DNA from 2 places in the Cellulomonas sp. CW35 genome. Region 1 is predicted to be linked to the other one. Evidence: predicted binding sites of a transcription regulator. Region 1 holds the regulator's gene; the other holds the start of a gene.

Region 1 (4,190 bases):
GGGCATCGTGGTCGCGTTCTTCGCGCAGTTCACGCTGTACTACGTCGTGGACCGCGGCTCGGGCGCGGTGGACGCGCTCAAGGCCAGCTTCCAGCTCGTCAGGGACAACATCGTGCCCGCGCTGCTGATCTTCCTCGGCGTCGCGCTCGCGAGCGCCGTCGGTGGCCTCGTGTGCGGTGTCGGCACGCTCGTCACGCTGCCCGTCGCGCTGCTCGCGCAGACCTACGTGTACCGCCGGCTGAACCGCGAGCCGGTCGTCCCCTGACCGGTCCGGAACCGAGGACGGGCTCCCGCGCCGCAGCGCGGGGGCCCGTCCGTCGTCAGGCCGTGACGAAGTCGATGAGCTCCTCGACGCGGCCGAGCAGCGCGGGCTCCAGGTCGGCGAAGGTGCGCACCGTGCCGAGGATCCGCTTCCAGGCCTGCGCGACGTCGGCCTGGTCGGCTGCCGGCCAGCCGAGCTCGCGCAGGATCCCGAGCTTCCACTCGGTGCCGCGCTCGATCGTCGGCCAGGCGGTCAGGCCCAGCCGCGCGGGACGCACGGCCTGCCACACGTCGACGTAGGGGTGCCCGAGCACCAGGACCGTGCCCGCGGGCGCGACGCGCACGGCCTCGGCGGCGATCCGCGCCTCCTTCGACCCCGCGACCAGGTGGTCGACGAGGACGCCGACGCGCCGCTCGGGGGTGGGGGAGAACTCCCGCAGCGCCTCGACCAGGTGATCCACGCCCTCGAGCAGCTCGACCACGACCCCCTCGACGCGCAGGTCGTCGCCCCACACCTTCTCGACCAGCTCGGCGTCGTGCCGGCCCTCGACCCAGATGCGGCTGCCCCGCGCCACCCGCGCCCGGGCGCCCTGGACGGCGCGCGAGCCGGACGCGGTGCGCTCGGGCGGACGCGGCGCCGTCGACGTCACGGGCGCCGTGAGGACCACCGGCTCGCCGTCGACCCAGAACCCCGGCCCGAGCGGGAACGTGCGCGTGCGGCCCTTGCGGTCCTCGAGCACGACGACGTGCTGCCCGCCCGACTTCTCGACGCGCACCACGGCACCCACCCACCCGGTGGTGACCTCCTCCACGACGAGCCCGCGCTCGGCGGCCTGCGGACGCGACGTCCGCGGTCCTCGGTGGTGCTCGGCACGTCCGCCGCCCAGCACGTCCGACCCGTAGCGATCCATCAGCCTGGCTCTCCCTCGTCGCGGTCCGTCGGTCCGTCACCCTAGGGTGCCCACGGACCGCTCGGGCGGCAGCGCCCGCGCGCGGCGTAGGATTGGCACTCGGACGAGGCGAGTGCTACCAGTGACGGGCAGCGGGCGGCGCGACGGACGGAGGCGAGATGAGCGACGAGCGGCGGATGGACGTGCTGCGCGCGATCGTCGAGGACTACGTCTCGACGAGCGAGCCCGTGGGCTCGAAGGCGCTGGTCGAGCGGCACGCGCTCGGGGTGTCGTCGGCGACGATCCGCAACGACATGGCCGCTCTCGAGGAGAGCGGCTTCATCGCTCAGCCGCACACGTCCGCCGGTCGCATCCCGACCGACAAGGGGTACCGCGTCTTCGTCGACCGCCTGACGACCGTCAAGCCGTTGTCCGGGCCCGAGAAGCGCGCGATCGGCGCGTTCCTCGAGGACGCGGTCGACCTGGACGACGTCGTCGACCGCTCGGTGCGGCTGCTCGCGCAGCTCACGCACCAGGTCGCCGTCGTGCAGTACCCCTCGCTGCGGCGCTCCGCGCTGCGCCACATCGAGCTCGTGCCCGTGGGCCAGCGACACCTGCTCGTCGTGCTCATCACCGACACCGGCCGCGTCGAGCAGCGCACCCTCGAGGCGTCGGCCGAGCTCGACGAGCTCGGCGTCGCGCAGCTGCGCGCGACGCTCAACGCGCGCGTCGCCGGCCGCCGGCTCGCGGAGCTGCGCGGCGTGGTCGACGAGGTCTCGCAGCGGTACACCGACGACGACCTCGCGCTGCTGCGCCAGGTCGTGGGCGTGGTCGAGGAGACGCTCGCGCAGGAGAGCGAGGAGCGCGTCGTGCTCGCGGGCACGGCGAACCTCGCCCGCGGGGGCACGGACTTCGCGCGCAGCCTCGGTCCGGTGCTCGAGGCGCTCGAGGAGCAGGTCGTGCTCCTGCGCCTGCTGTCCGAGATGGCCGAGGACACGGCCGCGGTCTCGGTGCGGATCGGGCACGAGACGCAGCACGACGGTCTGGTCGAGACGAGCTTCGTCACGAGCGGGTACGGCGACGAGGGCGGTTCGGTCGCCCGGGTCGGCGCGATCGGTCCGACCCGCATGGACTACCCCGCGACCATGGCGTCCGTGCGCGCCGTGGCGCGCTACCTCACGCGCATCCTCGCCGGGTAGCCCCCGGCCACGCACCGCGGACGCCCGGCGTCCCGACCATCCGACGAGCCCGCCAGGAAGCGAGCAGACCACCACGTGAGCACCGACTACTACGCGATCCTCGGCGTCCCGCGCGACGCGACGCCCGAGCAGATCAAGAAGGCGTACCGCAAGCTCGCCCGGGAGCACCACCCGGACGTGGCGGGCGACGACCCGGCCGCGGAGGAGCGGTTCAAGGACGTCTCGCGCGCCTACGAGGTGCTCGGCAACCCGGAGAAGCGCCGCGCGTACGACCTGGGGGGCGACCCGTCGTCGCCCGGCGGCGGCATGGGCGGGGGCTTCGGCTTCCAGGACATCTTCGAGACGTTCTTCGGCGCCGCGACGGGTGCGGGCGCGCAGCGCGGCCCGATCCCGCGCGCGCGGCGCGGCCAGGACGCGCTGCTGCGCCTCGACCTCGACCTCGCGGAGGTCACGTTCGGCACGCACCGCGAGGTCCCGGTCGACACCGCGGTGGTGTGCCCCACGTGCCAGGGGTCCTGCTGCCGGCCCGGCACGTCGCCGCGGACGTGCGAGGCGTGCCACGGCCGGGGCACGGTGCAGCGCGTGGCGCGCTCGTTCCTCGGCCAGGTCATGACGAACCAGCCGTGCGCGGCGTGCCGCGGGTTCGGCACGACGATCCCGGAGCCGTGCACCGAGTGCGCGGGCGAGGGGCGCGTGCGTGCGCGTCGCACGATCGCGGTGGACGTCCCCGCGGGCGTCGACACGGGCACACGCATCAAGCTCACGAGCCAGGGCGAGGTCGGCCCGGCGGGCGGCCCGCCCGGTGACGTGTACCTCGAGGTGCGCGAGCGCCGGCACGAGGTGTTCACGCGCGACGGCGACGACCTGCACGCGACGCTGTCCGTGCCGATGACCGCCGCCGCGCTGGGCACCGTGCTCACGTTCGAGACGCTCGACGGCGAGCAGGAGGTCGACCTGCGCCCCGGCACGCAGCCCGAGCAGGTCGTGACGCTCAAGGGGCTCGGCGTGGGGCACCTGCACGTCGGCGGACGCGGCGACCTGCACGTCCACGTCGAGGTGACCGTCCCGACGGGCCTCGACGACGAGCAGGCCGAGCTGCTTCGCCGCCTTGCGGCGCTGCGCGGCGAGGAGCGCCCCGAGGGCCGGCTCGCCGCCGCGCACCAGGGCGTCTTCGGCAAGCTGCGCGACAAGCTCGCCGGCCGCTGAGCGTGCGGGACAGGACCCGTAGCCGATGACCGCACCCGTCTTCGTCGTCGACCCCGGCCGCCTCGACCCCCTCGCGGTGGGCGACACGTTCCGGCTCGACGGCACCGAGGGCCGCCACGCCGGGGTCGTGCAGCGCCGGGCGCGCGGTGAGCGGGTCGACGTGGTCGACACGCGCGGCGTACGGCTCGTCGGCGTGGTCGCGCACGCCGGCCACGAGGGCGTCGACGTCGAGGTGCTCGAGCTCGTGCGCGAGCCCACGCCCCGCGTGCGGCTCGTGCTCGTGCAGGCGCTCGCGAAGGGCGACCGCGACGAGCTCGCGATCGAGGCGGCGACCGAGGTCGGCGCGGACGCGGTCGTGCCGTGGCAGGCGGACCGCTCGATCGTCGTGTGGCGCGGCGAGCGCGCCGCCAAGTCCCGCGCGCGCTGGCTCGGCACGGTGCGCACGGCCGCGAAGCAGTCACGCCGCGCGTGGGTGCCGGAGGTGGACGTCGCGCTCGACTCCCGGGCGCTCGCGCTCCGCGCGCGTGAGGTGGTCGCGGCCGGGGGAGCCGTGCTGGTGCTGCACGAGAGCGCGACCGACCCCCTGGCGGGCGCCGAGCTCCCGCAGGACGGCGACGTGCTCGTCGTCGTGGGT
Region 2 (4,190 bases), 1.7 Mb from region 1:
CGGGAGGTGCGGACCTGTTCGTGCACTTCTCCGCGATCCAGGTCGACGGGTACCGGAGCCTCGAGGAGGGTCAGCAGGTCGAGTTCGAGGTCGGGCAGGGCGCCAAGGGCCCGCAGGCCGACCAGGTCCGCCCGCTCTGAGCCTCACCTCGTAGCTCACCCGGTAGCTGCCCGCGGCGGCGGTCAGCGGTCGAGGGCGTCGATCGCCAGCAGCGCGCACGCGGCGCTCCAGGTGAGGGGCGCGACGGCCGCCGGCCTGCCGTCCGCGAGGATCTTCTCGGGGATCGAGCCGGTCGGGGTGCGGTGCGTCTCGACGGCCGCGAGCCAGGCCCGGGCGCGCTCGTCCTCGCCGTTCTCCGCGGCGACCCACGCGTACAGGGTGGTCTGCGGTGTCCACGTGACGCCGTCGCGTCGCCACTCGCCCGCGGGGGCGACGCCGAGGGGTCGGCTCATCTCGGTGATCGAGCGCAGCCACGCGTCACGTCCGCCCGCGGCGGGCGCCTGCCAGAACGGCGCGAGGACGAACGCCGAGGCCGCGTCGTGGGCGGTGCCGTCCGGGTAGCGGGTCCAACCGGCGGGGCCGAACGTCTCGACCGCGGCCGCCCGCGCGGTGCGCGCCGTGCGCTGCGCGAGGAGCGCCCCCTCGTCGTCGCCCGCCTCCCGCAGCACCGCGACGGCCTGCTCGAGCCCGGCGACGAGCGGTGCGACCGTGCCGAGCGTCAGCCGGGTCTCGTCGCGCTCCCAGTAGTCCGGGGACGCCGGTGGCAGGCCGCGAGGGTCGAGCAGCGCGGCGGTGCCGTCGACCGCGGCCGCGACGAGCGGGGCGAGTCGGTGCGCGGCCGCCGTCCGGGCGGTGCCCGGTGGCACCTCGTCGAGCACGAGCCCCGCGGCCCACATGGCCCAGCCCTGGCCGTCCGTCTGGGGCGTGCGGTCGTCGGGCGGGCCCGAGCCGTCGGGCAGGTAGCGCGCCTCGAACCCGCCGTCGGCGCGCTGGGCGTCGGCGAGGAAGCCCAGCACGTCGAGCGCGTCGGCCGGGTGCCCGGTGCGCGCGAGTGCGACGGCGACGAACGACGCGTCCCGCGGCCACACGTACCGCCAGGCCGGCGTCCAGCCCGCGACGACCGCGCCGTCCGGTAGCAGCAGCGTGCGCAGGTCCAGCAGCGCGTCGCGCGCGAGGTCCTCGAAGGGGCCGCCGGCGCCCGGGACCGTGCCCTGCGCGAGCCAGGCCGCCTGCTCGTCCGCGAGCCGACGTGCCGCGGCGACGCCGGGCGCACCCGCCTCGCCGCGCAGCACCGAGCCCAGGTGGCCCACGCGCGGGTCGAGCACGCGTGTGCCGTCGAGGTAGGCGACGTCGGCGTCGGCGGGGAGCTCGACCACCGAGCCGTCGGGGGCGAGCGCGACGCCGGTCTGGTGCAGCGGGACCACCGCGTACGGGAGGGCCGCAGGCTCCGCGGCCGCGGCCGCGGGCCGGGCCGTGGTGACCGGGAGCACGGCGGCGGCGACCGCCCCGGCGGCCGCCAGTGCGCCGACGACGAGACGCGTGCGTCGTCGGCTGCGGGAGGTGCGGGCGTCGTCACCGGGCACGTCCCGGACCTTAGCCGAGCGGGGCGGTCCGGACGGCCCGTTCGGGCTCGCGTCCGCGGGCCCCGTCGTCCGGGTGCCGTGGGCCGGGTGTGTTCGCGGTGCGTGAAGGTCGGTGCGCGGACGGGGACGCGTGCTTGCACTCACAGGGGTCGAGTGCTAACCATTGACTTAGCACTCTCGGGTTGAGAGTGACAGAACCACCCCGGCCGTCAGGTGAGGCGTCGGGTGCGCGGGACAAGACCGCGCGCCCGGTCGTCGTCCGTCGCGGGCACCGACCGGCCGACCCGAACCCAAGCAAAGGATCGCTCGCCACATGGCCAAGATCATTGCCTTCAACGAGGAGGCCCGCCGCGGCATCGAGCGGGGTCTGAACGTCCTCGCCGACACCGTGAAGGTCACGCTCGGCCCGAAGGGCCGCAACGTCGTGCTCGACAAGAAGTGGGGCGCGCCGACGATCACGAACGACGGTGTCTCCATCGCCAAGGAGATCGACCTCGAGGACCCCTTCGAGAAGATCGGTGCGGAGCTCGTCAAGGAGGTCGCCAAGAAGACCGACGACGTCGCCGGTGACGGCACGACGACGGCGACCGTCCTCGCCCAGGCGCTCGTGCGCGAGGGTCTGCGCAACGTCGCGGCGGGTGCGAACCCGATCGCGCTGAAGCGTGGCATCGAGAAGGCCGTCGAGGCCGTCACCGCCGCCCTGCTCGCGCAGGCCAAGGAGGTCGAGACCAAGGAGGAGATCGCCGCCACGGCCGCCATCTCCGCCGGTGACACCGCGATCGGCGAGCTCATCGCCGAGGCCCTCGACAAGGTGGGCAAGGAAGGTGTCATCACCGTCGAGGAGTCCAACGCGCTCGGCCTCGAGCTCGAGCTCACCGAGGGCATGCGCTTCGACAAGGGCTTCCTGTCGGCGTACTTCGTCACCGACCCGGAGCGCCAGGAGGCCGTCCTCGAGGACGCGTACGTCCTGCTCGTCGAGGGCAAGATCTCGAACGTCAAGGACCTGCTCCCGCTGCTCGAGAAGGTCATCCAGTCCGGCAAGCCGCTGTTCATCGTGGCCGAGGACGTCGAGGGTGAGGCCCTCGCGACCCTCGTCGTGAACAAGATCCGTGGCCTGTTCAAGTCGGTCGCCGTCAAGGCCCCCGGCTTCGGCGACCGCCGCAAGGCGATGCTGCAGGACATGGCGATCCTCACGGGTGGCCAGGTCGTCAGCGAGACCGTCGGCCTCAAGCTCGACACGGTCGGCCTCGAGGTCCTCGGCCAGGCGCGCAAGATCGTCGTCACCAAGGACGAGACCACGATCGTCGAGGGCTCGGGCCAGGCCGACCAGATCGCCGGTCGCGTCACGCAGATCCGCGCCGAGATCGAGAACTCGGACTCGGACTACGACCGCGAGAAGCTGCAGGAGCGCCTCGCCAAGCTCGCCGGCGGCGTCGCCGTCATCAAGGCTGGCGCGGCCACCGAGGTCGAGCTCAAGGAGCGCAAGCACCGCATCGAGGACGCCGTGCGCAACGCGAAGGCCGCCGTCGAGGAGGGCATCGTCGCCGGTGGTGGCGTCGCGCTCATCCAGGCCGGCAACACCGCGTTCGCGGACCTCAAGCTCGAGGGTGACGAGGCGACGGGTGCCGCGATCGTGAAGCTCGCGATCGAGGCCCCGCTCAAGCAGATCGCGATCAACGCCGGTCTCGAGGGTGGCGTCGTGGCCGAGAAGGTCCGCAACCTGCCGACGGGTCACGGCCTCAACGCCGCGACCAACTCGTACGAGGACCTGCTGGCCGCGGGCGTCAACGACCCGGTCAAGGTCACGCGCTCCGCGCTGCAGAACGCGTCGTCGATCGCCGCGCTCTTCCTCACGACCGAGGCCGTCGTCGCCGACAAGCCGGAGAAGGCCCCCGCGGCCCCCGCCGGCGGCGGCGAGGACTTCGGCGGCGGCTTCTGAGCCGACCGCTGAGCCTGCCTCAGTCGGTCCTGCCCGGGCGCGTCGCACGCGCCTGACGCAGCACTGCACGACCCAGGACGGGCCGGTCGCCTTCGGGCGGCCGGCCCGTCCGGCATGTGCGGGCCGATCTGCGGGTGCGGGGGGCTCGTCGGCGCCCGGTATCACCCGGTAGTGTCGTTCCGCCGTCCGGTGAGGCGGCCTGGCGCGACGGGGCGGGGGGCTTCCGGTGACAGGACTGTGGCGTGACGTGTCGGATCTGGGAACCGTGGCGACCGTGCTGGGCGTGGTCGTCGGCGGCGGGGTGTTCCTCGGCTCGTGGGCGTACCGGGGGGTCGAGCGCAGCGCGTCCGCGGTGTGGCGGTCGGTCGGCGAGGCGCTGGTCGTCGCGTGGGCGATCGCGCTCCTCGCGGTGATGCTGCGCCCGTTGCCGTACCCGAGCGACCCGGGACCGGACCTCGCCCCGTTCACGGGGATACCCGCGGGCCTCGACGCCGGCTCGTGGGAGGTGCCCGCGGTGCAGCTCGGCGGGACGGCGCTGCTGTTCGTCGTGGGTGGGGGTCTGCTCTCGGCGCGGCTGCGGTGGGGTGTCGTGCGGCCCGCGCTCGCGATGGCGGCGGTCGCGGCGCTCGTCGAGGGGCTGCAGCACGTCCTGCACACCGGGCGGCACG

Evidence for each region. The regulator HrcA, encoded in region 1, represses chaperone genes, less so after heat shock. The targets are predictions, from matches to a motif close to TTNGCACTCGNNNNNNNCGAGTGCNAA.
Region 2: groL (chaperonin GroEL) is a predicted target of HrcA. The motif match lies at 1,717-1,743, and genes of this name have one in related genera.

Annotation. Positions count from the first base shown of each region.
Region 1 is NZ_CP199000.1:1,342,358-1,346,547, forward strand. Features, by position in the region: gene ACT17Q_RS06295 (hypothetical protein) at 1-265, shown strand, start outside; gene ACT17Q_RS06300 (DUF3097 domain-containing protein) at 321-1,172, opposite strand; gene hrcA (heat-inducible transcriptional repressor HrcA) at 1,331-2,350, shown strand; gene dnaJ (molecular chaperone DnaJ) at 2,426-3,556, shown strand; gene ACT17Q_RS06315 (16S rRNA (uracil(1498)-N(3))-methyltransferase) at 3,582-4,190, shown strand, end outside.
Region 2 is NZ_CP199000.1:3,065,632-3,069,821, reverse strand. Features, by position in the region: gene ACT17Q_RS13985 (cold-shock protein) at 1-140, shown strand, start outside; gene ACT17Q_RS13980 (glycoside hydrolase family 15) at 183-1,583, opposite strand; gene groL (chaperonin GroEL) at 1,897-3,522, shown strand; gene ACT17Q_RS13970 (hypothetical protein) at 3,770-4,190, shown strand, end outside.